4 regions of the Brevibacillus sp. SKDU10 genome follow, and region 2 is predicted to be linked to each of the others. Evidence: riboswitches for the same ligand, from Rfam matches in the RefSeq annotation. Region 2 holds a riboswitch; each other region holds the start of a gene.
What was found. A riboswitch is a leader RNA that binds a small molecule or an ion and turns the genes downstream of it on or off. The one in region 2 is predicted to bind S-adenosylmethionine.
Positions count from the first base shown of each region.

Region 1: linked by a shared signal. The riboswitch ahead of AYJ08_RS08825 (2,3-diketo-5-methylthiopentyl-1-phosphate enolase) and the one ahead of AYJ08_RS04780 (sugar ABC transporter substrate-binding protein) in region 2 are both predicted to bind S-adenosylmethionine.
Region 3: linked by a shared signal. The riboswitch ahead of metK (methionine adenosyltransferase) and the one ahead of AYJ08_RS04780 (sugar ABC transporter substrate-binding protein) in region 2 are both predicted to bind S-adenosylmethionine.
Region 4: linked by a shared signal. The riboswitch ahead of AYJ08_RS12235 (Na+/H+ antiporter NhaC family protein) and the one ahead of AYJ08_RS04780 (sugar ABC transporter substrate-binding protein) in region 2 are both predicted to bind S-adenosylmethionine.

Region 1 covers NZ_LSSO01000138.1:81,631-89,745, reverse strand. The annotation lists partial or broken gene AYJ08_RS08855 (heavy metal translocating P-type ATPase) at 1-924, opposite strand, end outside; gene AYJ08_RS08850 (MFS transporter) at 1,194-2,396, opposite strand; partial or broken gene AYJ08_RS08845 (multidrug ABC transporter permease) at 2,477-2,770, opposite strand; gene AYJ08_RS08840 (GNAT family N-acetyltransferase) at 2,807-3,388, opposite strand; gene mtnK (S-methyl-5-thioribose kinase) at 3,511-4,737, opposite strand; gene AYJ08_RS08830 (DUF1722 domain-containing protein) at 4,762-5,424, opposite strand; SAM riboswitch class I at 5,435-5,558, opposite strand; SAM riboswitch class I at 5,783-5,912, shown strand; gene AYJ08_RS08825 (2,3-diketo-5-methylthiopentyl-1-phosphate enolase) at 6,000-7,214, shown strand; gene AYJ08_RS08820 (2-hydroxy-3-keto-5-methylthiopentenyl-1-phosphate phosphatase) at 7,211-7,888, shown strand; gene AYJ08_RS08815 (methylthioribulose 1-phosphate dehydratase) at 7,885-8,115, shown strand, end outside.
Region 2 covers NZ_LSSO01000068.1:34,535-42,649, reverse strand. The annotation lists gene AYJ08_RS04790 (ABC transporter permease) at 1-474, opposite strand, end outside; gene AYJ08_RS04785 (sugar ABC transporter ATP-binding protein) at 476-1,969, opposite strand; gene AYJ08_RS04780 (sugar ABC transporter substrate-binding protein) at 2,050-3,132, opposite strand; SAM riboswitch class I at 3,275-3,385, opposite strand; gene AYJ08_RS04775 (branched-chain amino acid ABC transporter substrate-binding protein) at 3,457-4,677, opposite strand; gene AYJ08_RS04770 (ABC transporter ATP-binding protein) at 4,744-5,541, opposite strand; gene AYJ08_RS04765 (ABC transporter permease) at 5,547-6,458, opposite strand; gene AYJ08_RS04760 (ABC transporter substrate-binding protein) at 6,492-7,490, opposite strand; gene AYJ08_RS04755 (thioredoxin family protein) at 7,656-7,979, opposite strand.
Region 3 covers NZ_LSSO01000013.1:59,807-67,921, reverse strand. The annotation lists gene AYJ08_RS01915 (S8 family peptidase) at 1-1,651, shown strand, start outside; SAM riboswitch class I at 1,724-1,844, shown strand; gene metK (methionine adenosyltransferase) at 1,975-3,180, shown strand; gene AYJ08_RS01905 (polysaccharide deacetylase family protein) at 3,343-4,353, shown strand; gene AYJ08_RS01900 (sensor histidine kinase) at 4,365-5,543, shown strand; gene AYJ08_RS01895 (response regulator) at 5,549-6,256, shown strand; gene AYJ08_RS01890 (hypothetical protein) at 6,349-6,729, shown strand; gene AYJ08_RS01885 (ATP-dependent helicase ComFA) at 6,806-8,115, shown strand, end outside.
Region 4 covers NZ_LSSO01000155.1:74,963-83,077, forward strand. The annotation lists gene AYJ08_RS12215 (CPBP family intramembrane glutamic endopeptidase) at 1-13, opposite strand, end outside; gene AYJ08_RS12220 (AzlC family ABC transporter permease) at 262-987, shown strand; gene AYJ08_RS12225 (AzlD domain-containing protein) at 984-1,316, shown strand; gene pepT (peptidase T) at 1,416-2,648, opposite strand; SAM riboswitch class I at 3,005-3,110, shown strand; gene AYJ08_RS12235 (Na+/H+ antiporter NhaC family protein) at 3,206-4,555, shown strand; gene AYJ08_RS12240 (ABC transporter substrate-binding protein) at 4,907-5,866, opposite strand; gene AYJ08_RS12245 (FecCD family ABC transporter permease) at 5,941-6,960, opposite strand; gene AYJ08_RS12250 (FecCD family ABC transporter permease) at 6,957-8,003, opposite strand.

The DNA of each region.
Region 1 (8,115 bases), on a different contig from region 2:
TCCTTTTGTTAGCGTACCTGTTTTATCAAATAAAACCGTATTAATGGAGCCTAACTGCTCTAGCGCTACACCGCTTTTAATTAAAATCCCGTTTTTAGCTGCGTTTCCGATCCCTGCCATAATCGCAGTCGGAGTAGCCAGTACCAAAGCACAGGGACAAAATACGATTAGAACGGTCACAGAACGCACCATATCATTTGTAACAAGATACACAAGAATAGCCAATAATAAGCTAGCCCCGACGATCCATACCGCCCATTTGTCCAACAAGCGTTGTACAGGTGCCCTCTTCTCCATTGCTTCCTCTACCAATCTCGTAACCTTCGCAAATGCTGTTTCTTCACCTACACGAGTGGTTTGAATTTCTAGGGAGCCATTTGTGTTGGCAGTGCCTACGAATACTTCATCCCCTTGCCGCTTCTCAACAGGCAAGGACTCTCCTGTTAAAATTGCCTGATCAATCGCAGCCTGACCAGCTACTACAATTCCATCTACTGGTATCTGCTCACCCGGTTTTACCAGTACCAGCTCTCCTACTAGCACTGAATCTGCTTTTGCCTCAATCCACTGTCCCCCTCGCATGACCCGAGCTTGTTCAGGAGTCATTTCTACCATTTCCTTTAAAGCTGAAGTGGCTTTGGCCACTGTTTTCTCTTCTAGCCACATTCCAATCATCATAATAAAGGCTACCTCAGCCGCAGCTAGTAGCTCCCCAATACAGGTAGCCGCGATGATTGCAATCGTGACCAGCACATCGCTATTCAGACTCCGCTGCTCCCATAATTCCTTACCCGCTGTAATGGCAATGGGTACCCCGCATACCACAATGGCAATCCAAGCAGGATCAATCCCTGCGATACTGCCCCATAGCCAGCTAATCAGAACACACACACCTGAAAGAATCATCATCCCTTTTTGCAACATACCAATCACTCTTCTTTCTTTTTTAGTTTGAAATTTACTTTGTTGAGAAAGAGAATCATACTTAAAATTCCCCTAAAAACAAACGAAGCTGCTACCCGAAGGTAACAGCGTTCATGCGGATTTATGCATTTTTCCATAGGTGAATATAATTGAATAAGGCAAACTTTTTAATAATGATTACAATCATAGTATAATTCTTTTTTTCATGCGTCAAGGACAATTTTGGAAAAGAAAAAAGACCTAGCTGTCTTAGCCAGGTCTCGTTTATCCTACTTCATTTCCACTCCTTCAAACTCTTGAACAGATGTAGTCCGCGCTTTCTCTGGTCGGAAGAAAAGAGCTGCCAAGAAGAAAACGATAAACATAGCACCCATCGCCACAAAGATTGAGGTTGGGGAAATGTAATTAATTAAGAATCCATTAACACTAGGTGTAATAATACTTGCTACGCTAAAATTCATGCTTGCAATAATTCCTGCAATCGGAATTAAGCCTTGTGGCAGGATATCAGCACAATATGCTAATCCTAGCGAGTAGAATGAGCCCACCGCGGCTCCCGCAGAAGCTAATAACAGCATCATTAGTGGTACAGAGGATGTTGCCAACGGGAACAGCATAAACGCGATGCAGCCAATTATGGCACAGTACATCATGACTTTTTTGCGTCCTACTCTGTCACTTAAGGTTCCAAGTGGCAACTGTAGGAATAAACTACCTACTACAAAGGATGGCAAAATAATGGAAACGGATTCTGCCGAAATTCCCGTACGTAGGGCCGCGATCGGAAAGCTGCCGTTTAGCGTTGTTTCCATAAAACCGTATAGGAAGGCTGGAATCAAAGCCAGCCATGTCATTTGGATGACCATTTTGTACTTTTCTCTTGATTTAACTACCTTTTTTCCATCGTTTGCTTTTACTTCAGGTGGGAAGGCGTTACGAATTTGTAACAACATGAAGAAAGCCACCAGATTACAAGCAACAAGTGCCATAAAAGGTGCCCACAAGCCAAACGGCATTAAATTAATGGCTAATGGTCCTACGCTAAAACCAGCTCCATAAGAAAGACCGTATAGCGAAAGATCACGCCCACGTCGCTCTGGTGTAGATGTTGCCGTCACCCAGATCTGACTGGTATAATGCAGAGCAGAGTCGCCCATTCCCATTATCAAGCGGAGGACAAACCATACACTAAGCGATGTAAACAATGGAAGTAACAAAGTGGAGAATGTCACCAGTACAAGCCCTATAAATAGACATGTCCGATAACCCCATTTTCGTAAAAAGATTTCCATCAATGGCGACATAATGAACATTCCGACATAGAGGGCAGCAGCATTCAAACCGTTAGAAACAGCAGAAATGCCGCGTTCCTCTAACAAGATAGCTAGCAAAGGAAGCGTCAATCCCTGAGTAATACCAGCAATAAAGACCACTACGAGCAATGTTGTAAAAGTAAAGCGCGAAGATTTCATGTATGCGATCTCCTTTCCATTAGAAGATCATACACCGTATCCCTACTCTTCCACAACCCTCTACTTTTTCTAAATTTACTTTAAAGGCTTCCCTGCTGAAGCTGATACATCTTATAATAGATGCCCTGCTTCTCCATTAACTCCTCATGGTTCCCCTGCTCAACGATCTCTCCCTGTGACAACACCAATATAACATCATCATCCTGAATGGTTGACAGTCTATGAGCAATGATAAAAGTTGTTCTTCCTTGCACTAGAACCTTCAAAGCATCCTGTATCGCCGATTCCGTCTCACTATCAATACTAGCTGTTGCTTCATCCAAGACAAGAATACCTGGATTTGCTGCTAATGCTCGAGCAAAGGAGATCAATTGACCACCTTCCCCTTGCAAGTCTCAAAATTCAGTCAATTATAAAATGGGACTCCTAGCTTCCCTCTCTTTTTTTCGCTGCTTCCATTCCTGCTGTAGCATTCCATATACAGCATGGTCCACATAATGATCGTACAACCATTCATTTCCTCTAATAATTCCTTCTAATTGAAACCCTAGCCGCTCCGGGATAGCACGGCTTTTCTCATTTTGTACAGCGGCTGCAATTTCTACCCGATGTAAATTCCACTTCCCAAAAACCAAGTAATCAACATATGCCTCGACTGCTTGGGTCATGATGCCCTTCCCCTGAAATTCAGCCCCCAGCCAGTAGCCAATTACCGTTTTACGATGATTCCATTCGATAAAATTGGCGGCAACTCTTCCTGCAAGTTGGCCTCGATACCAAATCGAATAGTGAGTTCCCTGCATATTTGCTGCCTGTTGAATCGCAATACGGATATTATTTTCCGAATCCTCTACATCTCGCACATTATCTAGCCACGGCAAAAACTCCCGTAAATAATCTCGGTTTTTTTCTATTAAAGCAAAGGTGACTGCTGCATCCTCAATGCGAACTTCCTTTAGCTCCAAATCAGGTGATATGACGATATTTTTCATGCTTCTCCCCCTTTTTTTGGCCTTTTTTGATGCAATAGATTGAACAATAATTCTCTAAAAAACAAAAATCACCTGCTTGCCCTGTTTAGTAGGACAGCAGATGATTCTGTTTGATTGCCACTTTACTTTTGTAGGACCTGCTCCCGTTCAACGGTAATCTCTCGCACGATCGCCGTGATATCTGTGATTTCTGCAAAATGCTTACGATTGAGAATGAAGGATTGGCCGATCTCTAATGCAAGTCTTTCGGCTTCTGCTCGAAGCTCCTCTTGTTCAATTCTATTTAAATCAGCTACACCTGCCAGTCCAATCACGCGTCTTAGGATTTTGCACCCAGCATATCCTGCCGTATCCTGTAAGACCTGAGATACATAATCCTGCCAAAAATCAGGAACATGCGCACTACGCTCCTCCGCTTTTTTATGCCACAGACGAACGAATTGCGATACAAACTCATTCCAGACGTTTTCTATTGTATCCAATAAATAAAAACGATACTTCTCCCGTTTCTCTATGTCCGCTTGGAGACCGTGCTGACCTGCATAATTTAAGACAAGATTAGCTATTACAGCCCCGATGTCAAAACCTATTGGTCCATAAAAAGCGAACTCGGGATCAATCACCTTTGTACTTGTTTGGGTGACAAAAATACTACCTGTATGCAGATCACCATGCAACAAAGCTTCTGCTCGTGTCAAAAAGTCGTATTTTAGCTTAGCAATCTCTCGACGTAATGCGTGATTTCCCCATATTGCTTCTACGTCTTGGCGGATAAGCGGATTAAAATTGTTGGTCTCATGGTCTTCATAAGGATCAGTAAATACAAGGTCTTCCGTAATTTTACATAGCTCTGGATTAATGAACCTGCTCACATTAGCCTTTTTAGCAAAAGGATTCATTCCAAGATCAGAGGTAAAAAATAAGGTATGAGCCAGAAAAGTTCCAATATGTTTAGCGAAATGCGGGTATATCTCTCCTTCAATAAGGCCTGTACGAAGCAGCTTATGATCACCTGCATCCTCCATAATCGTCAAAGCCAGCTCCGAATTGTGATGGTATACCTCAGGTACTAAATCCCCTACCAGCTCTCGCTGAATTTTGAGCGCCTCTGCTTCAATCCGAGATCGGTCCAGCGTTAACGGCCATGATTCGCCAACCACGCGGGCATAAGGCAAAGCCTGCTTCACAATGACACTTTTACCGGTCGCTTCATCCGTTATTCTAAAAACCAAATTTAAATTGCCATCACCAATTTCTCGGCTAACAAGAGACGCATCTTGTGTAAAAATCGTTCCCTGATTCTGTACGTATAAAATGGACTCTTGAACCGATAACGCTTGATACCCCATATCTTTTCCTCTCCTTTTCCCACTCTAGTATCGGTTGATGTATTGATCGTAATGTGCCAGGGGATGGACGATTCCTCCTAGATTGGCTAATAAGCGATACTTGGTTAATAGATTAACTTGATACACGCCGACTCGCTCCCAAACTTCCCATGGCTCAAGAATCTTCCACTGCCCCAAATCCTTTGCAATAAAAAAATCCTTGCCGCGAAACCGAATCCATGCATGACTGCTAGGAGCCTCCGGTGAAAATATGCGAGACCGCGACAAATAATCATCACCATATTCCATAGCAAGCAAGAACAATATACGATGGGCTTCCTCCCAGTTCCTTTGCAATAAGACATGCCAGGAGCCGCTTTCTTGCTCCGTAAGTTTTCCGCGCAGATGACCGAATGCATGACTCAAGGCATTACAGGCATTGCCTGAATCAATAGGCTGTTTTCGCATCTTCTGAAATTCATGTAATAACTGTTCTGCAAATATACTCCAATCGCGCTCTCCTGTTTCGCGAGACGTTTTTACTTGATCCCGAAATGCTTGTGATATTTGCTTATATTTTTGGTAACACCTCATCATGACCCAATACTTATGCTCTGCCCATATCTGTTCACACCATGCTTTGCTTACCAAAGAAAAAGAAAACCTCTTTTCCGAAGAAAAGAGGTCGTTTTGACATGCCATATTCATAAAACGTTCCCCCTTATCTACCAGAATTTTAAATGTCTCTGCAGGAATTAGCACCGTGCACATGCCAGGTTAGCGGCTATGTGTCGGTTGCTGGGTTTCATCGGGCCAGTCCCTCCACCGTCTCTGGATAAGGTATCCATAAGTATATGTAATTGTAGGTGAACACAGGTTCCTATCCTGCGTAGCTAAAGCCTCATAAATGAATCGTTAGTAGAAATATACACAGGTAAGCCAGTTATGTCAAACAATTTAATCAACTCAGTTTTTATTTATAAAAAGGGTTGACGCATGTTACAAAAAGGGATAAGATGATCTCCAAGAAACAGCTTCTATTTTGACAATTACAACAATTACCTAGCTCTTATTGAGAGAAGGCGGAGGGACTGGCCCTATGATGCCCGGCAACCCTCGCATCGGGATAAACGATGCGAAACGGTGCTAAATCCTACACATAATCGTGCTGTACTGATTTATGTGAGAGATAAGAGAAGAAGATGATCTGTCTATCGGACGCCTCCTTCTCTTGAAGGGGGCGTTTTTAGTTGATAAATTCTCTACCTACAAGGAGGTCATCCATGAGTACAGATCGAATCCTCGTAACCTATTTAACCCAAGCAAAGGATTTACAAAAAAAAGCGGAAGGCATTGCAGTTGGTATGACAGTAGGCTCATGGACGGACCTTCCTCTGGCAAAGCAGGAGCAGCTGCGCCCCTATTTAGGTGAAGTAGCAGATGTATCTCCTCTTGAATCCACCTCATCAGGTGAAACACGAGGTTATATCACGATCAGTTATCCAACAATATGCTTTACACAGGATATCCCTTCTCTTCTTACAGGGATATTCGGCAAACTATCAATGGACGGAAAAATCAAGCTGGTAGACATTCAGCTTCCTCCTTCTTTTTTACAAGGCTTTCAGGGTCCAAAATTCGGCATAAAAGGAATACGGGAAATAACCGGTGTGCATGATCGTCCTTTATTAATGAGTATTTTTAAGTCATGCACAGGTTTGTCACTAGAGGAACTAGAAGTGCAGTTTCGTGCCCAAGCAGAAGGCGGCCTTGATTTGATTAAGGATGACGAAATTTTCTTTGCTGATGATAAAGCTCCATTTATCCAACGCATCAGACGCTTCAAAGCCATCTCAGATGAAATTGCAGCACAAACCGGTAAGCCTGTCTTGTATGCCGCTAACCTTACAGGACCTAGCTCACAGCTTATTGAACGGGCGAAGCAAGCTGTCGATGCAGGTGCTTCCTGCCTTTTGTTTAATGCACTTGCTTTTGGCTTCGATCTCCTGCAACGTCTAGCAGAAGATCCAGACATTCAAGTGCCAATCATGGCACATCCCGCACTCGCTGGCGCCTATTATCCTAGTCCTGATTACGGCATAGCCGCTCCGCTCCTGCTCGGTAATCTATTGCGTTTAGCCGGGGCTGATTTAGTGTTATTCCCTTCTCCATACGGAAATGTGGCACTAGATAAGAGCGAGGCTAATCAGCTAGCTAATCATTTAGTTGAGGAATACGGTACCTTGCAATCTGCCTTCCCTGTTCCATCAGCGGGTATTCATCCCGGATTGGTTCCACAACTGTACGCCGACTTTGGCCTAGATCAGGTTGTTAACGCAGGCGGCGGCATTCATGGACACCCACTCGGAGCAACAGCAGGCGGTCGAGCGTTCCGTGCCGCTATTGATGCATCCGTGAATGGAATCAGTCTTGCAGCAGCAGCTTCCGACTCTAATGAACTGCGACTTGCGCTAGAAAAATGGGGAGGTTCTGCATGACAAAACAGCTAGTGCTTTTTTGCGATTTCGATGGAACGATTACGGAAAAAGACAATATCGTGGCAATCATGCGCCACTTTCATCCCCCGGGCTGGGAAGAGTTAACCGAACAAATTTTGACGCAACAAATATCCATTAGAGAAGGCGTAGGAAAGCTTTTTTCCCTGCTTCCCTCTTCACTCGAGCATGAAATCACTCAATTTGCTGTAGAGAATGCCCGCATCCGCCCTGGTTTTGCAGAGTTTGTGGATTATTGCCGGCAAGAAAACGTGACTCTGCTCATTACAAGCGGAGGTATAGATTTTTTTGTTCATCCGATTCTTGCTCCGTTTCAGCTCGATGGCCCGATTTATTGTAATGGCAGTGATTTTAGCAAAGAGAGAATAAAAATTACGTGGCCGCATACCTGCGATGAGCATTGCCAAACAGATTGTGGAATGTGTAAAACTACCATTATTAGAAGCTATGATGCTACCGGCTATACACGTGTTGTCATTGGGGATAGTATCACTGACTTGGCAGGGTCTCGAATTGCTGATTTTGTCATTGCCCGTTCCTTCCTGCTAGAAAAATGTAAGGAAGAAAATTTATCACATAAACCATTTACTACTTTTTATGATGTGATTTCAATTATTAAAGCCAATAGGGCCAAACAGGAGGGGATTGTGCTATGACAACAACACTTGAACAGCGCACCGCCGCTTTTAAAAAATTAGATGAGGTAAAGCTAACGTTTGCCAGAAGAGATTGGTTTCCGGGCACAAGCGGAAACCTCTCTATTAAAATCAGCGATGTACCCTTACAATTTGCTGTGACCGCCAGTGGCAAAGATAAAACCAAACTATCGCCAGAAGATTACTTGATCGTTGACGGCGATTGCAATTCTGTAGAGCCTACCAAT
Region 2 (8,115 bases):
TGTCTGATCGGGCATGACCATGTTGGAAGTAATGGAATACCCTTTTGTATATACCAGATGAATTCCTTTCACAATGTAGAGAGCCGCTAAGGTAGCCAGCAAATCAGGAATTCTCACTTTTACTACCAGAAAAGCATTACATAATCCAATCAAACCTCCTATAACAATCGGTACCAAAACGGCTAACCACACGCTTTGTTCAAACCAGACCATGATAGAGGCTGACACGACAGAAGCTAGTGAGACGATAGAGCCTACTGACATGTCAAAGCCATTGACAATAAGAGTAAACGTAACTCCAATAGCAACAAGCGTAACGATAGAAATGGACTGTAAAATACCAGTAATATTGTTAAATGTGAAAAAATACTCATTTACTATGCTAAACAAAACGATGATAAACGCAATAAAACCTAATGTTCCATATCGAAATAGAAGATGTAAAAGCTTATCTTTAGCTGTTCCTTGTGCCATACTACTGTCCTCCGCTCGCGTAATACATGATGGTTTCCACTGTTGCTTGTGATCGGCTTAGTTCTTTAACGAAGGACCCGTCGTACATGACCAAAATGCGATCTGCAATCCCTACAAGCTCCTCGAACTCACAAGAAAGATACACAATCCCTTTTCCATTTTTAGCCAAATTGCCGATAATTCTATAGATTTCTGCTTTCGCTCCCACGTCAACACCCTTCGTCGGCTCATCCAGAATAAAGATATCGGCTTCCGTAGCCAGCCATTTCCCAATCACTACTTTTTGTTGATTTCCTCCACTTAATGAGCTAATAGGCAACTGCGGGCTAGCTACCTTGATCTGTAATGCTTGAATCAGCCCTTTTACCGCTTCATTTACTAACAGCGAGCGCAAGAAACCGAATCGACTATAGTTATGAAGGGTAGTCATTGTTAAATTAACAGCTACGGATTCTTCTGCCATGATGCCTTCTCGCCTACGCTCTTCGGGAATCAGGGCAATCCCCTCATCAACAGCTACTTTTGGCGATGTACATTTCAGCTTTTTCCCTCTTTTGTGCACTTCTCCTGAGATCAGTGGGTCAGCTCCAAATAGAACCCGAGCTAATTCCGACTTTCCTGCCCCCACAAGACCTGCAATCCCTACAATTTCACCTTCATGAACCGTAAAGGAAAGGTTGCGTACTTGTGATCCAGCCACTACATTTTTACACGCAAGCAACCGCTCTCCTATTTTGACCTGCTCTTTGGGATATTCCTGAGACAATGCCTTTCCTAGCATACTGGTAATAACCTCATGCGGATTGGTCTCTTTTGCATGCTTGCACAAGACTAGCTCCCCGTCTCGTAAAACCGTAATTCGATCACTGATCTCAAAGACCTCTGGCATTCTGTGAGAGATAAATACGATTCCAATCCCCTGTTCCCGCAATTGTTTGATGATCTGGAATAACTGCACCGTTTCTGCTTGACTTAAAGGAGCAGTTGGTTCATCTAAAATAATAATTTTAGCCTTTTGAGCAATCGCCTTAGCTAAAAGCACCAACTGCTTTTCGGATAACGTTAGTTCCTCAACCTTTTTTTGCATAGGGATATCAAGTCCTAGCCGCTTGAGTGCTTGGGCTGCTGTTTCCTCCAAGCTTCGCCAGTTAATAAAAGGAGAGCGTCCCCTCTCTACAAAGCCCTCCAGCAGAATATTCTCCGCTACGCTTCCATATCCAATGAGTGCTGTATCCACTTCCTGATATACACATTGGATACCATGTGCCTTGGCGTCCTGCGGCTCGGTCAGACTAACTTCTTTTCCATCTATGACAATTTGGCCAGCGTCTAATGCATAAGCACCTGTCATGATTTTCATCAACGTACTCTTACCCGCTCCATTTGCCCCAAGCAAAGCATGAACTTCACCAGGCCTTACAGTAAAATCCACACCGCGTAAAGCTGGGACAGAGCGAAATGCTTTTTTGATCCCCTTCATCTCTAATGCTGTCAACGTGTCTCTCCCCTTCTATGGGCGGATTTTACAAGGGGTCTGGCAACCTCTATGCCAAACCCCATTCTCCGCTACCTTTCCTATTGGCCCTGTGTGCTCGTGCCCCATTCCTTCACGTACTTGTTCAAATCTGCCATTTTCACAGGCTCCTTAGGCAATTGTTCACGTGTGATTAGCACAGGGTTCAAGCTTACCTTATCTGGTACCTGCTCTCCCTTCAGCTTCTTAAATAAGTATCGTGCCTGTACCCGTCCAATATCAGAAGGGTCTACGGCTGCCGTTGCAACCCATGGTGAATTCTGATCTTGCAGCATTTGCAAATCCTCATCGCTCATATCTATGCCGTATACCTTAATTTCATTGCGTCCAGCCTGCTGTATCGCGCGTGTCGCACCTTTGGCAAATTCATCCCAAGCAGTCCAAACTGCTGTGATATCTCCTTTGTTTGGATACTGCTTCAGAATCGCTTCCATTTGTGCCTGCGTATCCAAAGCCGTGTTGGCAGAAGCTGATCCGAATGCAGCCATTTCGTTAAAGCCTGGATTTTTGTCCATAAATGCCTTATAAGCGATTTGACGACGTTCCATTGGAGTAAAACCAGCTACCCATATCTTCACAATATTTCCTTTGCCACCTGTGTCTTGTGCCATTTTGTTTAGTGTTTGTTCAGCCAATTTAATATCATCTTGCTCTACTACTGTTACTCCCGGAATATCTAATCCTGTATCAAAAGCTACAATTGGAGTCTTTTGAGCCAAGGCCTTTTGAACACCTGGTGCTAAGCTATCTGCACGTCCATGATCCAGCAAAATGCCATCAAATTGTTGGGTAACAGCCGCGTCCAGATGTGAAGCCATTTTAGCAAGGTCATTATCCCCGCTTAAAACTGTCAGTTCTCCCCCCAGCTTCTCTACCTCTTCCTTCACACCTGCAATATATTGAGATGAAAACGATCCAATATTAAATTGCACCACCAGCGCAATTCGCTTTTTCTTATCTGTCGTAGGTTGACCCCCAGCAGCTTCACTACTTGATGCTGACACATTATCGGCTTTTGATGTAGAAGTTGTAGAGGTTGCACCACAACCGCTTAGCACACCCCCTATTAGAAAGAATATTGCGAATAAATAGACAAAACCTTTGTTAATTAGACCTTTCATCATGTCTCTCCCCTTTTTCATTTATCTCTTTTTGTGAAAAAATGTACAATTACATTGGTTCATTCAAAGCTGGGTTCTACTCGATGATATAAAAAAGCCCCTTTTCCTAAGAAAAGAGGCTTGTGTATATGGAAACCCACTACGCCTCTTATCTCTCAGGTTTCCCTGCAGGAGGTAGCACCTTGATGTCTTGTCAAACAGACATTAGGTTGCCGGGCGTCATCGGGCCAGTCCCTCAGCCAACTCTTGATAAGAGAGTATTTTAAATTTTGTAACGTTTTTTCTTACAACAGATATTACACCTGGGTCCTTATCCATGTCAATAGATTATTTTGCTTCACCTTCAAATTTCTTTGAACCGCCTGCATAGTTATAAATAAACACCTGAGCATTCTTATTGTCACCTTTATCATCGAAAGAAACATGTACAAACTGTCCTTTAAAATCTTGTGTTTTGTGAATGGCTTCGAATACTTGAGCACGAGTTGGCTTTTTGTTGCCATTCGCTTTAGCCGCCTCCTCAATCCCATTGATAGCTACAGCCATGGCATCGTAGCCAAACGAGGTAAATATCCCCAGCTTTTTGCCTGTCGAGCCTTCAAATTCCTGTATCCATTTCTTCCCTTCTTCTGTTGCTCTTACGTCACCAACAGTGGAGGTAAACACGACACCCTCTGCTGCAGGTCCCGCAATCGTAAACATCTCAGCAGAATCAAGACCATCAGCGCCCATAAACACACCGGTAAACCCTTTTTCCCGCAACTGCTTAATTAAAATTCCGGCTTCTGCATAATAACCGCCAAAATAGACCATTTCCGGCTTCTTCGCTAACACTTGGTTCACCACTGCACTATAGTCCTTCTCACCAACAGTCAAGCCTTCAAAACCTAGAACGGTAACACCATCCTTCTCAAATTGCTTCTTTACTTCATTGGCTAAGCCTTGGCCGTACGCTTGTTTATCATGAATGACCATCGCATTTTTTACATGCAAGGTATTTTTTGCATAAATAGCCGCTTTTCTTCCTTGTTCGTCGTCGCGTGCACAAATACGATGTGCTACTTTTTTACCTCCCTCAGTAAATTCGGGCCCTGTTGTAGAAGGCGATACCATGACCAAACCAGCTTTTTCATAAGCTGTTACAGCAGACAAGGATGAACCCGTAGTCACGTGACCTACAACCGCTACTACATCGTTGTCGTTAATCGCCATCTGTGCGTTAACAACACCTTGTTTAGGTTCTGCTTGGTCGTCTAAAGGTTTTAATTCAACGTTAAGACCTAAGTCTTGTAATTCCTTCTGCTTTAATTTTAGTGCATATTCGGCACCTGCTTTGGCGGAGTCACCATAATCTGAAGCAGAACCTGAGAGCGGACCAACTAACGCAATCACAATCTTGTCTCCACCTGCTGCGCCACTCCCTCCCTCACTCCCCTTCTGCTGTGAAGTGCCTGATGTCGCATTATTGCCTCCTGCACACCCTGACAAAGCTGCTCCAGCCAATAAAATTGAAGATACGATTGCAAGTGATTTTTGATTTACTTTCATGTCTTGTCCCTCTTTCGCCATTTACTTGGTTGAATGTTCTGAATATTTAAAAATACAAGAGGCGGCTTATGCTAAAATGTATCGATCTTCTGAAAAAGCTTCTCCGCCTCTTGCCTCCTCAAACGCCTGTAGCAAGTCTTTTGTTGTCATTTGTGCTTTCGTCTCTTGGGGAAGATCCAAAATAATCCGCCCCTCATGCAGCATGAATAATCGATTTCCCATATGCAGGGCCTGTTCCATGTTATGAGTGACCATGAGCGTAGTCAATTTGTTTTCTTCCACTATTTTTTTGGTCAAATCAACAATTAACTGAGCCCGTTTTGGGTCCAAAGCAGCCGTGTGTTCGTCCAGCAGTAATAATTTAGGATTGATAAACGTAGCCATCAGCAAGCTCAACGCCTGACGTTGTCCACCAGATAGAAACCCAACCTTGGTTTTCAAACGATTTTCTAATCCTTGGTCTAATATTTTCAGCTTCTCTTGAAAAAACGCTCTTTTTTTATTGGTTACACCCAATGAAAGCGTACGGTGACGCCCACGAGAATAAGCGATAGCCAAGTTTTCCTCAATTGTCATCTGTGGAGCTGTACCTGCCATTGGGTCTTGAAATACTCGTCCAATCAAAGCGGCTCGCTTATGTTCACCCTGTTTCGTTACATTCTGCTGATCAATAAAGATACTTCCTGTATCAGGGATGATTCCACCAGATATCGTATTCATCAAAGTAGATTTTCCTGCACCATTGCTACCAATCACTGTCACAAAGTCCCCGTGTTCGAGTTTTACATGTATGTTGTTAAGGGCAATCTTTTCATTTACGGTATTTGGATTAAACACCTTGGTGACATTGGTTATCTCTAACACGATCATTACCCTCCTTTCACCGTTCTCCCTATTTTCCAAACACCCTTCATGATGTTCGGTAAGATTAGAGCAATGATTACAATAATTGCCGTGATCAACTTCATATCGGACGCAAGGAAACCCTGCCGCAGAGCAAACGCAATCACCAGTCGATACACAATGGAACCAAGAATGACTGCGAGCGTAAGTCGCATTATACTTTTTGTCCCAAACAACACCTCCCCGATAATGACGGAAGCAAGTCCGATGACGATCATTCCAATTCCCATCCCTACATCAGCAAAGCCCTGATATTGCGCTACTAAAGCTCCAGAAGCAGCTACCAGCGCATTTGATAACGCCAGACCTATAATCGTAGTCGTATCTGTATTAGCCCCGAAGCTACGGATCATCCGATCATTATCGCCTGTGGCTCGAATATCTAGTCCCAGATCTGTATGCAAAAACCAGTCCATAATTAACTTTACAATCAACACCATGATGAGAAATACAATAGAACTCGCTAATGAGACACCATAGATTTGAAAGTCAAATATTGAGACTGCCTGGGCTTTCGTATAGAGTGTTTCCTCTCGCAAAAGTGGTACATTTGATTTTTTCCCCATGATCCGTAGATTGATTGAATATAATGCAATCATGGTTAAAATACCTGCCAGAAGGCCATTTATTTTTCCCTTTGTCGTCAGAACCCCAGTAAATACTCCAGCAATCGCGCCGCCTGCCATGGCAAGTGCGGTTGCTACAAATGGATTCATTCCGTCTACAATAAGAATAGCCGCAATGGCTCCTCCCATGGCAAAACTACCATCCACCGTCAAATCAGGAAAATTCAGAATTCGAAAGGTTAAAAAAACGCCCAATACCATGACTGCGAAGAGTAGTCCTTGTTCAAATGCTCCAACAATGGCAATGTTCATTGCTTCCCCCTCTTTAACTCCTCTGTCAATTGCTTATTGATCAAAGGTTTGTACAGCTTTGTCTATGAGATCCTGCGGCAATGATATGCCCATTTTTTCGGCTGCCTTTTTATTAATGACCAGCTTCATTTCCTTTTGGGATTCCACTGGCATATCGCCCACCTTACTTTCTCCCTTAAGAATTTTAGTAGCCATATCTCCTGTTTGCGCACCGAGCAGGCTATAATCAATACCAAAGGTAGTAATTGCCCCACTCTTTACGGAATTTTCTTCTCCAGCGACCACAGGAATTTTTTGTGCTTCCGCAACACTCACAACTGCTGAGATAGAGGCTACTACCATATTATCTGTTGGCACATAAAAGGAATCCACCTTACCTACCATAGACTCTGCCGCTTGCTTTACTTCTGTTGGATTTGTGATAGCAGCTTCTATGATCGTTAGCCCAAACTTTTCAGCTACCTCTTTCGCTTGATCTACCTGCACCTTTGAATTGACTTCCCCAGAGTTATAGATTACACCTACATTTTTTGCATCGGCTTTTACTTTTTTAATCAATGATAATTGCTCTTCTACGGGATTCATGTCTGTAGTGCCAGATACATTGCCACCAGGTTTATCCATTGATTTAACTAATCCGGCACTTACTGGATCGGTCACTGCGGTAAACAGGATAGGGATATCTGTGGTCGTTTGTGCTACTGCTTGTACAGCAGGGGTGCCAATAGCAAGAATGAGATCAACCTTGTCGCCAGTGAATTTTTTGGCAATTTGAATCGCCGTATCCATATTTCCCTGTGCAGATTGAAGATCATATACCACAGTTTTATTTTCTTCAAAACCATTTGCCTTCATTTTGGCTATAAATCCATCCCTCGCGGCATCTAAAGCTGGATGTTCGATTATTTGCACAATTCCGACTTTAGTGGCTTTAGACTCATTTGCAGCAGATTGAACTCCAGAATTTGCTCCGTTTTGGTTGTTAGCTGGAGCTGTGCTAGTCTGACTACAAGCAGTTGCAATCAAAAGCATTAGGGCTGAAAATACGGCCAAAACGAACCTTGCCTTACTTAATTTACCTTTCACACAGAATCCCCCTTTACCTTCTACAAGTAACGATATACGTAACTATGTTACCATCAATCAATTATATTTTGAAGAGTTAGAAAATTATTTTATCGGGCATGTACCCGATTCCTATTGAAATATAGAAAGTGATTGTAGCCAAGAATATAGATCTGGTACGGATTCAAAGGCATACTTTCGTGCTACTTCTCTATCACGCTGGTAAATAATGAGACATGGGACACTGGTAATTTTCCAGTCTTGTGCCAGCTTTTTATGAATATTAATATTAACTCGGTAAAACACTACTGCAGGAAAGAGCTGTTCTAGCATCGTCACCATCTGACTAGCAATTTGACAGGTTCCACACAGCGGCGTATACAGATAGAATATCGAGTATTTTGTCTGTAATAAATCTACCTGAATTACTTTTTGGGCATCTATGATCTCTTCCACGTTACCTCTCTTCCCTCCTATGTAAAATAAATTCCTATTACTGCATCTCTAAGTATATCCTAATCGAGCCATAACACTTTGCAAAAGGCCCCCTCCTATACTACGGAGGGGGTATCTCATATTTTTCCTGAGCGAA
Region 3 (8,115 bases), on a different contig from region 2:
TGGACTTTTAAATGTTCAGAAGGCAGTAATGAGTAGACTGCCTGATGATATAAATGAGCCAAACAATACACAGCGTACAGCAGCCGCATTCCCCATGGAAAGTCAGATTCGCGGCACTCTGAGCGATAAAGATAAGAGCGATTGGTTTTACACGGATATTCCTTATGAGGGAACCTTAGAATTAAAAGCAGATGTTTCGGTGGATACGCTGGCTCCATTGGCAGCTAGCGTTTATCAGGATGGAAAGCCTCAAGATACGTATTATCTTGGTAATAAAGCAAATGCAACAATTGCAGTGAAGCCGGGCAAGGTTCACATTCACTTCCAGCGGTCTGCGGTATCTAGCACTTTACGCTATACCATTACCAATCGTTTTTCCATTGCACCTGATCGATATGAGCCAAATAATAGTATTGATCAAGTCCGCCCCCTGCCGCCGGGTAATAATATTGAGATCAAGGGGAATTTTCATACAGCACAGGATGTTGATTGGTTTTCCTATTTTGTGCGTGATCCAGGCAAGCTTTATCTGCGAGTGGATACAGATACTCTACGATTAGACCCGCAAATTAAGGTGCGTAAAGAACGCGATAAGACATCTGGCGGAATTTCCCTTGATAGCAGCTCAGTCACTGATCCTTTAAAAAGCTTAGAGATGAACGTCACGCCAGGTCGCTATTTGTTCCAAATTCAGAACAGCTATCCTGCTGCTGTGAGCGGCGAGTACTTTTTTCAGCTCAATTATATGCCTGAACGAAAAGATCCAAACGAACCAAACGATACCTATCGTTTAGCTACAAAACTAGGGAATAACAGTCTGATTACAGGCACAATTCCTTCAGAAGCAGATAACGATTGGTTTACGTTTTCGATTCCAAAAGAAACGTATGTTACCATTCGGGCACCTTATGTACCGCCACAGGTAAAGATCATGATGAGTATTTATGATAGTCGCGATATGAAATATGCAATTCGAGCTGAAAAGGTTTTTGGACAAGATAATAGCATTGTCTTTGAAAAAAAATTAGCAGCAGGGACATACTATATAAAGTTGACCAGTACTACGCCATTCCGCTATGATGCGTATCGATTTACATTAAATCGTCAGGAAATGTATGGCGGCTTTCGAGACATACATGGGCATTGGGCTAGAAATGATATAGGGCGTTTAACTCAACGTGGAGTCATTACCATACCTAATACGTATAGCTTCCGTCCAGATGCTAATATGACACGAGCTGAATTCGCAGACATGCTCCTTCGCTCGATGAAGGCCAAAAAGCTTCCAACTGGTAAAATAGGTATTAATACCTATAAGGATTTAGATAAAAAGCATTGGGCGTATGAGAGCTTGTTACAGGCTTCTCAGTTGGGGATTATGAGCGGATTCAATGGAAAAATTGAACCGGATCGACCTGTTAATCGAGCAGAAATGGCTTTGATGATTGCGCGTGCTAAAAAAATAAACGTGTCAAGATCGTCCAGTACTTCTTATCGTGATGTGCCTCATTCACATTGGGCGGTGGCTGCAATCGAAACACTTTCACACTATGGCTGGTTGCATGGTTATCAGGATGGAACCTTTAAGCCAGATCGTCCTGTGAAACGCGGAGAAATGGTCACTGTATTAGCTAAATCTTTCCAATTGTAAAATACCGGGTTTTTTACAAAAGTACATTGACACCCTTCTAAAAAAAGATTATTCTATAAATCATGGATATTACTCTTATCCAGAGTAGGCGGAGGGACTGGCCCAATGAAGCCCGGCAACCGTTTTGAGCGGTGCTAACCAGCAGAGAAAGGATAACTATCTAAATAGTTAGACTCACTCTGGCCGATAAGAGGGTTAAGGAACGCATTAGAAAAGCAACCTTTTCCTCAGCGGAGGGAAAGGTTTTTCTTTTTGTCGTGATGGAAACCTGGCTCGGCAAACATACTATATATCATGTTTCCAGTTGAAGGAGGTTTTTAAGTATGGAATTGCAAAAAGGACGTCGCTTGTTTACATCTGAGTCCGTTACTGAAGGACATCCAGACAAGATTTGTGACCAAGTTTCTGATTCTATTCTTGATGCGATCTTATCGAAAGATCCGAATGCTCGTGTAGCATGCGAGACATCTGTTACCACCGGATTAGTACTTGTGGCAGGTGAAATCACAACTTCTACGTATGTAGATATCCAAAAGCTAGTAAGAGATACGATTCGTGAAATTGGTTACGATCGAGCAAAATATGGTTTTGATGCAGATACATGCGGTGTTATTACTGCAATCGGCGAGCAATCAGCAGATATCGCACTAGGTGTTGACCAGGCGTTGGAAGCACGTGAAGGTAGCATGACTGATGCTGAAATCGAAGCAATCGGTGCAGGTGACCAGGGGCTAATGTTTGGTTATGCTTGCAACGAAACTCCAGAATTAATGCCTCTTCCAATCAGCATGGCTCACCAGTTGGCGCGTCGTCTGACAGAAGTGCGTAAAAATGGTACGCTTGAATACCTTCGTCCAGATGGTAAAACTCAAGTAACTGTTGAATACGATGGCGATAAGCCAGTTCGCATCGATACAATTGTTATTTCTACTCAACATGCTCCAGAAGTAGAACTAGATCAGATTAAAAAGGATCTAATGGAGCAAGTAATTAAACCGATCGTTCCTACAAACCTATTAGACGATCAAACCAAATACTTCATTAACCCAACTGGACGTTTCGTTATCGGTGGTCCTCAAGGGGATGCTGGTTTGACTGGCCGTAAAATCATCGTAGATACGTATGGCGGTTATGCTCGCCATGGCGGTGGTGCATTCTCCGGTAAGGATCCTACAAAAGTAGACCGTTCTGGTGCTTATGCAGCTCGCTATGTAGCCAAAAACATTGTAGCTGCAGGTCTTGCTGAACATTGCGAAGTACAGGTAGCTTATGCAATCGGGGTAGCTCAACCGGTATCTATCGCTGTAAACACATTTGGAACAGGAAAAATTGCTGAATCTGATTTGGTAGCATTGGTTCGCAAGCACTTTGATTTGCGCCCAGCAGGCATTATTAAGCAATTAGACCTACGTCGTCCGATCTATAAACAAACCGCAGCATATGGTCATTTCGGACGTAATGATCTGAATGTACCATGGGAGCGTACAGATAAAGCAGAAGATCTGAAAAAAGACGCTGCTAACCTGTAAAAAATACAGAGAAGCCTAGGATTTTCCTGGGCTTCTTTTTTCTTATGAAAATTGCGAAAAAGGCTAGGCAAGTACAACTTCAATGGGGTAGACTACGTAGAGGATTCTGTAAATCTTTGTCGAAAAGCACTATAATAAGATCGAAAGGAACATGGGCGCATCATGAAGAAAAAACCTTTCTTTCTCGTCTTTTTCCTTCTTCTTCTGCTGTTTTCTATCCTTGTGTATTGGTTTAGACCAGAGAATGTAGGGGTAGAAAATACGGATTATGTGCAACAAAAGACGGGGGATCATACGTCTCATTCATTAGAACCTAAAGGGTCAGACGTAGAGCAAATTCCTTCTAGAAATAGTAAACCAGAGGAAAAGATATCAAACGAGAGATGGTATAAAGACAAGGTTGTCATCTTGAATTATCATCACATTGATCGTGACAGTAATAAGCCATTTGTAATAACACCAGAGCAGTTTGGTGAGCATTTACAATTTATAAAGGAACATAACTTTCATCCTATTAGCCTAAGAGAGTTTTTCACTTTTATGCAAACAGGCGTAACTGCCAAGGAGAATGCAGTTTTATTTACGTTTGATGACGGCTATGAAAGTTATTACACACAAGCATATCCGTTGCTTTCCGAATATGGGTATCCATCTGCAGCTTTTGTAATTGCAGGTAGATTGAGAGATACCATGGATCGAAAGCGAGAAAATATGACCGTTCCTTTAGCTTATCAACAAATTGACGAAATGCTGGCTTCCGGCTTAGTTGATATTGGCTCGCACACATTCAGTTTACATGAACATAAAGAGCTGGATGAGTGGGGAGTACAGAAAGCGGGAACGGAGCCTGTATATCTAGAAGAATTCCAACGTGCAGAGAATGAGGAAGAGTACCGAAGTCGTTTATTTGTTGATTTTAAGATGTCGAAAATAGGCTTAGAGCAACTTGTGAAAAAGCCTATAGCCTCTCTCTCCTTACCCCAAGGCTATAAAAGCAAGATTGTGATTGACTCGGCAAAGGAAGCAGGATATCAGTATGTCTTTACATCTAGAAGAGACGTTGTGAAGCCAAATGAAGATCCGTATTCCATCCCGAGATTTGATGTAGGAATACGCAAGGTAGGTGCACCCCAGCTCCTTGAACTATTTACTAAAGTAAAAATGGAAGAATAAGGGGGAAACCCATGGATAAAGGCATTGATATCAGCCTTCTAGATGGGGTCATAAAAAAAACGATTCGAACGGTTGAAATGAGCAAAGAGCAAATATTTCAGATAGCAGAAGGTGCTCGTTCGGAAAGTAATGCAATCAAAAAAGAGATTGTTGAAATACGGCAAATATTAGCAGAAGTGATCCAAAATGTTGATAATCTAGAGTTACAGTCCCGCCGATCAAGATCGAGATTGGTACAAGTAAGCCGCAATTTTCAAAGCTTTACTGAAAACGATATTCGTGCAGCTTATGAGGAAGCTCATAATGTTCAGATAGAGCTTTCCTTAATGCGTGAGCGGGAAAATAACCTAAAGAAACGCCGTGACGAGCTAGAGTTTCGGTTGCGGAATATTTTAGAGACAATTACTAGAGCAGAAGGGTTACTAAGTCAGATCAGCGTGGTTCACAGCTTTTTAGCAGGAGATTTGTCCAAAGTGGAGGAAGCCTTGGAATCTGCCAAGCAGCATCAGCTTATGGGACTTAAAATTATTCAGGCCCAGGAAGAAGAGCGTAAGCGGGTAGCCCGAGAGATCCATGATGGACCTGCACAATCCATGGCCAATGTAGTATTGCGTACAGAAATCGTAGAAAAAATGTTGAAAAATGACGCAATCCAGGATGCTCAACAGGAATTAGGCAGCTTAAAGGAAATTGTAAGAATGAGCTTAGCAGATGTTAGAAAAATTATTTTTGACTTGAGACCAATGGCTTTAGATGACTTAGGACTCATTCCAACTTTGCAAAAGTATATACAAACCTTTGAGGATCGTAGTAAATTACATATTGATCTAATTGTTTTTGGCAAAGAACATAAGCTTGAAAGTTCATTTAAGGCAGCAGCTTTTCGCTTAGTTCAGGAATGCCTAAACAATGTGTACAAGCATGCGAAAGCTAATTTTGTCCAAATAAAGGTTGAGTTTCAGCTGGAAAACATGTTTATTGTCGTAAAAGATGATGGAATTGGATTTAATGTGAGTGAGGTTAGCAAAAAAGGACAATCGTTCGGAATTATGGGAATGAAGGAACGTTGCCAATTACTGAATGGCAGAATCGGCATTACGTCCAATAACCAAGAAGGGACTAGAGTGGTGTTTCAAATACCGCTGCAGCCCGCGTCAGTATTCAAAAGTACCGGCAAACAGGGAGGTTAATAACGGTGGAAAAATTGTTGGATGAAATTAAAATCGTGTTAGTAGACGATCATCAATTGTTTCGTGAAGGCGTAAAGAGAATACTCGATATGGAATCTGGTTTCAAAGTGGTGGGAGAAGGTTCAGATGGAATGGAAGCTCCCAAGCTAGTAGCTGAATACAGACCAGATGTTTTATTGATGGATATTAATATGCCAAATGTAAACGGTGTTTCGGCTGCAGAAGAGGTAGTAAAAATTAGCCCAGAAACAAAAGTAATCATTTTATCCATTCATGATGATGAAGGATATGTCTACCGCACACTTCGTTCAGGAGCATCCGGTTATTTACTAAAGGATATGGGGACTTCTGAATTGGTAGAAGCGGTACGCGTAGTTGCCCAAGGTGGAGCGTATATCCATCCAAAAGTGACCGGTAAGTTAATCGACGAATTCCGTCGCTTGAGCGAGCAGGAAGAGTCAATGGATCGTAGTATTACGTTCGAAGAGTCACCAGTGATGGACCCGCGCATTATTGAATCCTTGACGCGTCGTGAGCGTGAAGTTTTGCAATTAATGGCAGAAGGTAAAAGCAACCGAATGATCGGTGAATATTTATTCATCAGTGAAAAGACGGTTAAAAACCATGTAAGCAGTATTTTGCAAAAGCTAAATGTACAGGATCGTACTCAAGCTGTGGTTATATCCATCAAGAATGGCTGGGTAAAGCTGTAAGGTTTTTAAACGGATCATACAGCATTTATGAAAAATGAGTGTGGAGAAAGCAACCAAGTCAAGCAGTACGGCATACCTTATTACAGGAGGGGATGACCGTGTTGGCTGATTTTATGATCTGGTTGTTTGCAGCATACGGCTGCTCCGCTCTTTTGCTGAAAATGTTCTATATCTGGATGGAGTCAGGCAGGGCCGCTTCTATTATGGAACCTTTGACCTTGACACATTATCAACTACTTTTGCATAATTCAGAGCATCGAGTTGAAGAGGCTGTACGCACCCTGATGTTTCAATCTGGTTTATATGGACATCCAATTAGTATTAGTTTTGTGGATGAAGGCTCTTCTGACGATACGCCGCGGATGACGGAGATATTATACCGAGTCCATCCAGATACGATAAGAGAACAACAAGCAGGAAGAGAACCGGTCGTTGTCATCGATTTACGAACAGTTGGAAAAGAGGCTAGCTAAGTTATAGGCTGGTCTCTTTTTTCTTGCATGATCCCATTGTCTTTTTTAAGAATAAGGACAAGGGGGGATCGACATTATGCATGAATATGTTCTTTATTTAAAAGAAGATGGACATTCTGTCTTAGCATATATTACTCCGTGTTTCCAGGTAGACAAGCAATTTTGGAATGAGCAGAACGGGCAAAGATTGCACATTATTGGAAAAAGCAAATCACTCTCCTTACTTTTCGGGATAAGAGACAGGGTGAACAGAAAAATTACGCAGCAAGATGCCGCTGGTCAAGTTGCTTCTCATACACTCAAACAGGCACGTCTGGTGGCTCAAGGCTACACGAAAGAGGTAAATCGTCTATCCGTAAGGGAGACAGGTGAAAATTATTCCTACGGGCGATCCTGCGCCTTTAGCTTCGAAGAACTGGAGGAGGAGGGAAGGGCTTGCGAATCTCATATGCTTGAAAAACAAAATGTGATAGAATTCTTTGCTAGCAACAAGCAGCAGACGCATCAGCTTTATCTTAAGCTACAAGGCAGGGCGTTATTATTAGAAGAAGTTAAAAGGTTCGGTTTTCAGGAATCCCCATATATAAACCTAAATCATTCAGATCACCTTATCATGTCATTGCATTGGCTTGTTTTACAGGGAAAAGCAGAGTGGCGCCCAAGTGTTAGTCTTGAATTACATCGTTGTTGGTGGCGGCATCAACTGTCCTATCATTGTGAGCGGTGCAATAGTTTCAGGGAGATTGAACAGACAAGCTGCTATAGCTGTCAACAACCCTGTGCATACTGCTATAATTGCCTTTCGATGGGGAGATGCAAGAGCTGTGTACCTCTAATATTTGTGCCTGCCAGTCTGTCCGGTTATCTAGATGCTGATGCTCAATATTGCATTTCCTTAGAAACCGTCCTGCAATGGAATGGACAATTTTCTAAAAGGCAAGCAATCGTAGCCAAACAGGTAAGAGAATTCATTCTTTCCGAAGAACGGAGATTTCTAATCTGGGCGGTTTGTGGGGCAGGGAAAACAGAGCTCGTGTTTCCAGCGGTCGATGCAGAATTGGCCCGTGGAGGAGCTGTGTGTATCGCTACCCCTCGTAAAGATGTAGTTTTAGAACTAGCGCCACGTATACAAAAAGTATTTCCTTCCATTTCAGTCATGGCTATTCACGGGAGCAGCCAGCAAAAATGGGAGCAAAGCCAACTGATGATTTCGACTACACACCAGATGTTACGTTGTTACCAGCGTTTTTCTTTGATAGTAGTTGACGAAGTAGATTCTTTTCCTTACCACAAAAATAAGACCTTGTATCATGCTGTGAAGCGCTCGTTACTATCACATGGCAAGATTTTATATCTTAGCGCTACACCCCCACGCTATCTTCAGCA
Region 4 (8,115 bases), on a different contig from region 2:
CTTTTATTTTCATGATGAACCCTTCCTTTCCAGCTCTACGAACACGAATTCATCATAAATAGAAATTCTCAAGAATTTATAAAGTAAGAACAAAACGTGGATAACTTTACTAATTTTTTATATAATAGTTGCTAATTTTTAATATGCTTGATAAAATGTTATTTTTAACAAAACCACAATGTTGTTTTAATTTTTTTAAAGTCACAAAACCCCTTCCATAGATAAGGGGAAAAATACTGCAAAGGAGTGGTTACACTGGAAATGAATATAGGAAGAGAAATCAGGATGGAAGAAGCTACTGCCCCTACATTCCGCCAAGGCGTTAAGGATTGTATCCCTACCTTATTGGGCTACATTAGTATTGGACTAGCAGCTGGAGTAATTGGTGTCTCTTCTCACTTGAGCATTTTAGAAATTACTTTATTATCGGCTTTGGTATATGCCGGGTCAGCTCAATTTATCATTTGTGCCCTACTAGCAGCGAATAGTCCCTACTCAGCCATTATTGTAACTACTTTTATTGTAAACCTACGCAACTTTTTATTAAGCGCAACTCTGGCTCCCTCTTTCACCAAATATTCTTTATTAAAAAACATCGGAATTGGCGCACTGGTTACAGATGAATCCTTCGGTGTTGCTATCAATAAGATTACAAAGGGAGAGCAGATAAACGATCGCTGGATGAATGGTCTAAATCTTACCGCTTATATCATTTGGATCTTATCGTGTATGCTAGGAGCTATTCTTGGGAAATGGATTACGAATCCAATGGTATTTGGGTTGGATTTTGCTTTAACAGCAATGTTTGTAGCCTTGCTTGTCCTGCAATTGCAATCTATGGAGCCTTCAAAGCTCAAGCATTCTCTCAGTCTTGTTGTATATATGATCATAGCTATGCTGGTTTTATCCTTTCTGGTCCCTTCACACGTTGCAGTAATTTTAGCGACGGTTATTGTAGCTACTATTGGGGTGGTGACAGATAAATGAGCCTTAATCTATCCATTCTTCTTCTCATACTCGGTTGTACATTTGTAACAGTAATTCCGCGTATTCTGCCATTTTTAGTGGTTCGTAACTTACAATTGCCTGCCCCTGTACTTAAATGGCTTTCTTTTATACCTATTTGTATTCTCACAGCCCTCGTTGTGGAGAGTGTCATTGATAAAAGCAGTGATTCAATCGGAGTGAATTGGCTAACACTCATGGCGATTGTTCCGACTCTATTATTAGCTTTGCGGACGAAAAGCCTTGCCATTACTGTCATTTTCGGCGTTATTTTGATGGGATTACTAAGATTATGTAGTACATATTTATAAAACAAAATCCCCTTTGCTCAACAATAACGAAGCCATGCGTGCATGAACTTCATAATTGTTGACTCCAAGGGGATTTGATTTCTTTTTAGCTTGCTATCATCATGCTTTTTCTTCAAACAACCGAGCTATCTCGATAATAACATGAACAGCTTTTTCCATATTATCTACAGAAACATATTCGAATTTACCGTGATAATTTTCCCCACCAGTAAAAATATTTGGCGTTGGCAGACCCATATATGATAATTGAGAGCCATCCGTACCACCTCGGATCGGGTTGATTACCGGCTCGATATTGAGGTTTTTCATCGCTTCATAGGCAATGTCAACAACTTCCTTAACCGGTTCAATTTTATCGCGCATGTTGTAGTATTGATCATTGAGTTCAAAGCTGATATTTTCTTCGCCGTATTTCTCCTGCATCTTTTTCACGATGCTTGTTACTTTCTCTTTTTTGGCATTAAAATGATCTTTATCAAAATCTCTAATAATGTATTGAGATTTACTTTGTTCGACATCACCGTTTATTGAGCTAAGATGGTAAAAGCCCTCATAGCCCTCTGTGTACTCTGGCGCCTCTTCTTCAGGAAGTTGTGCATGGAATTCCATTGCTAGCTTACTAGCGTTTAGCATTTTATTTTTGGCTGTTCCAGGATGCGTGCTAACTCCCCTAAAAGTAAGCTTGAGCTCTGCGGCGTTAAAGCTTTCATACTCCAAGCCACCTAGCGGCCCTCCGTCCATTGTGTACGCAAATTTCGCACCAAAAGCTGCCACATCAAAATGAGCCGGCCCTCTACTGATTTCTTCGTCAGGAGTGAATGCCACCCTAATTTTCCCATGTTTAATTTCCGGATGCTTTAGCAAATAATCCATGGCGGTCATAATTTCAGTAATACCCGCTTTATCATCTGCTCCAAGCAAGGTTGTCCCATCGGTCGTAATCAATGTGTGACCCTTGTAGGACGGTAGCTCTGGGAATAATTCCGGTGATAAAACAACGCCCAGTTCTTTATGTAGCGTAATGGCTTTACCGTCAAAATTTTCGTGAACCTGCGGATTAACATTTTTGCCTGTAAAATCCGTGGCAGTATCTAGATGGGATAAAAAGCCGATTACGGGAACTTGCTTATCCGTATTTGCAGGGAGTGTCGCCATGACATATCCATTTGCATCCATCGCAACCTCTGAAAGTCCCATCGCCTTTAGTTCTTCAACTAGCAATTTACCCAGCTCTAGCTGACCTGGTGTAGACGGAACTGTCTGGCTCTGGGCATTGGATTGTGTATCAATCTTTACATATCTTGTAAAACGCTCTATGATATCCTGCTTCACTCAAATTCACTCCCTTTTTCATTACATCTTTTTTTATTATACCGCTTGATGGGCGATATTTCCATTTGGTACTCCTATTGCTAACCTATCAACTGGAATGGGAGGATTACCGGATTACCTACAATACAAGCATTCCTATATGCGGAGTAGTCTTCTATCTTGTGTTTTAAGGCAATTTACATTCCAAAATAAAAGCTGAAGGGAAACAATTACTGAAGAATCTATATGATGAAAAAATGGAGCTAGGCAGTAGTATCCTCGGCATAATTTAAGTTTTACTAAAAAATATTTGACATTTTTCTCAGAAAAGAGTAAAGTAAAAAAAGCTTAAGCAACCGAGAATAAAATATGAAACCTTCTTATCAAGAGAGGCGGAGGGACTGGCCCTTTGATGCCTCGGCAGCGGACTCGTATTTAGAGTGCTGTGCCAAATCCAGCAAGCATGTGCTTGAAAGATGAGAAGAGTGATTCTTATCCCATATAAGACCTCTTCTCACAAGAAGAGGTCTTCTTCATTTTTTCTCAGAAAAAGTTTAGAAATAGAGAGGGTGTTATTGATGAATCAGACAAAAGGAAGTGCGTTGGCTTTATTGCCGCTTGGTATATTTTTAGCACTATTTATTGGCTCTGGAATTATTACTGGAGATTTTTATCAGCTGCCAATCATTGTTGCTATTTTGATCGCGAGTACGGTTGCATTAGTAATGAACCGAAAAGATAGCTTTACCACAAAGGTAGAACGATTTGCTAAAGGAGCAGGCAATCCAAATATCGTTATTATGTTATTAATCTTTGTGTTAGCTGGTGCGTTTTCTCAAACAGCTAAAGGAATGGGCAGTGTTGAAGCTACCGTAAACCTAGCCCTTTCCGTTTTGCCTCAGGGTCTTCTAGTTGTTGGTTTATTTGTAATCGGATCATTTATTTCACTCGCAATGGGGACATCCATGGGCACTATTGCTGCATTAGCTCCAATTGCCGTAGGAATCAGCCAACAAACTGATATCTCTGTTGCATTCACAATGGCTACTGTTGTCGGAGGAGCTATGTTCGGAGATAATTTATCATTTATTTCTGATACGACAATTGCCGCGGTACGCACGCAAGGAACAGAAATGAAAGATAAATTCAAAACCAACTTTTTAATTGTATTACCAGCCGCCATTTTAACATGCATCCTATTAATCGTGCTTACATTAGGAAGTCATACAAATATTACAGTTGGAACCTTCAATTGGGTCAAAGTGTTACCTTATGCAGGAGTGCTGCTTGCGGCCTTGCTAGGCTGGAATGTACTTGTGGTTCTAATGGGAGGAACTGTTTTATCAGGTGTCATCGGAATGTTAGATGGAAGCTACACACTTGCCACTTTCTTCAAAAATGTGACGCTAGGGATTAGTGGAATGATGGAGCTTGTATTGCTAACCATGCTCATTGGCGGAATGATTGAGATTATTCAACATAATGGCGGGATTCAATATCTATTACATGTATTGACGCGTAATATTCGATCAAAAAAAGGCGCAGAATTTGGTATTGCTGGTCTTGTGAGCCTGACAAATATGTGTACAGCTAACAATACAATCGCTATTATTTTCGCAGGTCCGCTTGCTAAAAATATTTCAGATCAATATGAAATCGATCCAAGAAAATCTGCAAGCTTACTAGATTTATTTTCGTGCAGCGTACAAGGGATCATTCCTTACGGAGCCCAAATGTTAACGGCAGCAGGATTTGCTTCGCTTTCACCAATCGAACTATTGCCATTTGCTTTTTATCCACTGCTAGTTGCTGTTTGCGGCATCGTGTCAATCGTGATTAACTTTCCACGTTTTTCATCGAATGCCAAAAAAGCTAGTATCATAAAACCTCTGAATGAAAAAGAAGAAGCCCTATATAAGACATCCTAGTGGTTATTCTCCTTGCATCACTAGCAATTCACACGAGTTATGCTACTTACTTCAGAATATCGCTATAATAAATGTCAGGAAAACGAAATACGTAGAATGAAAAAAGCGGTAGGTATTAACCTACTGCTTTTCTATTGATCATTTTTTATCCTTAGCTGTCACTCTAATCGTTCATGTATCTACGCTTAAACAAGACCAATATTTTTTTGAGTCACTATCCTCCTTTATTCTTGTTGTTCTCACAACAGTTCTTTCATAGTGAAACGTAAAAAGCTACCTTCCATAAAGGAAAGGTAGCTTTACTTTCTACGCACGTATTTTTATCGTGCTTCATTGAATGAAATAAACTCTTTAGTTCTTTTTTTTTAAAACAAGATCACGGACCATTTCAATCGCTTTCTCTTTTCCAAGCGGGAAGGTTCCAAGAGACCATGTAGGGTTATCTAGCATATAAACATGTCCATTTTTAACCGCTTTTAGCTTACCCCAAAGCTCTGATTTCTGCATATCATCCAGCTTTTTCTGTGCAACAGCAAGATTGCTACCGTATAATCCTAAGAAAATATAGTCTGGATTAAACTTATACAGGTTTTCAAGCGATACGATTTCTACAAGCTTTTCTTTCGGAGCTCCTTCTGCCATAGGCAAACCTAAATCAGTAAATAAAACGTCTCCTAAAAGCGCCTTACCATAGATACGATATTGGGAAGCGTTTGTAACATATAGAGCAAATGTTGCATCCTTCGATTGCTTTTTAATTTCATCCCCAATTTGTTTCGCTTTTGCATCATATTGAGCAAGCCATTCGTTCATTTCCTTTTCTTTGCCTAAAATACTTGCCATTTCCGGGAATCTTTCACGCCAAGTGTAAAAGTCTCCTTCAAGCTGAACGGTTGGTGCAATTTGCGTAAGCTGATCGTAAAGCTTTTCAGTGCGGTTGCTTGTAAGAATCAAATCCGGTTGCAAGGCCATTACGTCTTCTACTTTAACTGAACTAGTTTCAACTAACGCTACTCCGTCAAGCTTTCCTTTTAAATAATCCGGTAAATCAGGTCCTGAAGTAGACATCACAGGCTTGATCCCCATAATTAATAATTCTTCGGTTGCATAAGCAAGGTCAACAACACGTTTTGGATGTACAGGAATTTTCACTTCTCCGCGGGAGGTTTTTACCGTTTTAAACTCAGTGTCCCCTGCTTGTTGGGATGCTCCTTCCTGATTACTTGCTACTGAAGCCGATTCCTTCTGACTGCAGCCTGCAAAAACAAACAATAGTACAAAAATAATCATTACATTCATAAAACGTTTCATAGATTGATCTCCTTTTTTATCTATTAGCACAATAGATGTGCCCTACGAGTTACTACAAAAAACCCCATAGTTTGTTAGGTTTTCGTTTTCATCAAAAGATAGATGAAATAAGGTGCCCCAAGAACAGAGATTACGATACCAACTGGAACTTCTGTACGCGTTAGTATATTACGTGCTACTAAATCGGCCAACAATAGCAGTAATGCCCCGACAAGCGTAGCAGTAGGGATGAGAAATTGATGCTTCGGTCCAACCAGTTTGCGGGCGATATGTGGTGCAACCAGTCCGATAAACCCAATACCTCCACCAGCCGCAACGCAAGCTCCAGCAAGTCCGGCACTCACAAAAATTAATTTTCCACGCTCTCCTTCTACTCTCATTCCAACACCAGTTGCTAATTCATCGCCTAGATTAAGTACATTCAGATATCGAGCTTTCCATATCGCATACGGAACAAGAATGAGAATCCATGGAAGTATGGCAATAACAAAGGTCCAACTGGTTCCCCACAGGCTGCCTGCAAGCCAGACTGTAGCATACATGAAATTTGCAAATGCAAGCTTTAGTGACACAACAGTATTTATCGCACCGATTCCAGCCGACACTGCTATCCCTACAAGAATTAAGCGAATTGGGGTAATCCCTCGCTTCCAAGCAAGCATAAAGATAAGCAATGAGGTTACACCGGCTCCAATTAAGGCAACTAACGGAATCATCATAACAGGCAGAACATTCTTAATATCCTTTGTTTCAAATGCAAAATACATGAATAGCACTACAGCCAATCCAGCTCCTGCGTTAATCCCCAGGATACCCGGGTCTGCCAATGCATTTCGAGATAAACCCTGTAAAATTACACCAGAAACCGCAAGTCCACTACCAATGAGCAAAGCAATGACCAAACGTGGCATGCGAAACTGAAAAAGTACCGTTTCTTGCTGACGCGTTCCACCATTTAGCAACGTCTCCCATACTTCCAATGGTGAAATAGGAATTGAACCTGAATTTAAGCTAATTAAGATTACGGTAACAATCATAGCAACAAGCAATCCCATGATGAGAGGCGCGCGTTTGTATAAAATTGATTGCATCATAAACTCCTTCCTTCCCTACGAGCCATATAAAGGAAGAACGGTACACCAATAACAGCTGTAACAGTACCGATTGGTGTTTCATATGGCGAGTTGAACCATCTTGCTGCAATATCTGCAAAGGTAACAAGTACACCACCAAATACTGCCGAACAAGGTATGATCAACCGATAATCAACACCAACAATCGAACGCATGATATGGGGAATAATCAATCCTACAAACCCAACTCCCCCCGCAACAGATACGGCTGCCCCTGTCATGAACAATACGATTATCGTGCAGCATGTCTTAATCAACATGGTTCGTTGCCCAAGTCCAATAGCTACGTCTTCACCAAAACTAAGAACCGTTACATAGCGTGACAGCATGATCGACAATAGAAGGCAAACGACACTAACTGGCAAAATCATGCCAATCGCATCCCATCGCACCATTGTTAAACCGCCCGCTGCAAAAAAGCTCATATCCTGAGCGATTTTAAAATAAATCGCTAGTCCAGTTGATAGAGCACCAAAGAGAGTGCTTACCGCTGTACCAGCCAAAACAAGCTTAACTGGTGACATCCCTCCCGGTGACAGCGCACTGATAGCGTAAACAACCATGACCCCAACCGCAGCTCCACTAAAAGAAAAAATAACCATTTCAAAATAATTAATGGCTGGGAAGAGAATCATAGCGATCGCAATCGCCAGACCTGATCCTTGTGACAGACCCATAATGGAAGGAGTTGCTAATGGATTACGAGTGATTCCCTGCATAATTGATCCAGATACCGCAAGGCAAGCGCCGACAAAAATTCCACTTAATGCTCTTGGCATTCGCAACTCGTATATGAGTAGATGTGCAGGTGAATCAGAGTTGAAAAAAAAGATCATATCCCATACTTCTCGGAACCCGACGTCTGCGGCACCATATGAAATAGACAGTAAAAATCCGAGCACTAGCAGGAAAACACCAATCGTGAGCATCATACTTGCAACCATAAAACGCGGTGCTTTATCTACTGCTCTGGATAAAGAATGAGCCGCTCCTTCTTCTGACATCAGTATAACCACCTTTATGTACAATAAAAAATTGCAAAAAGCATTAAAAACACGATATTGATAATCATTATCACCTGTTGGCCAGTACTTATTTTAGCAAATATAACCTATA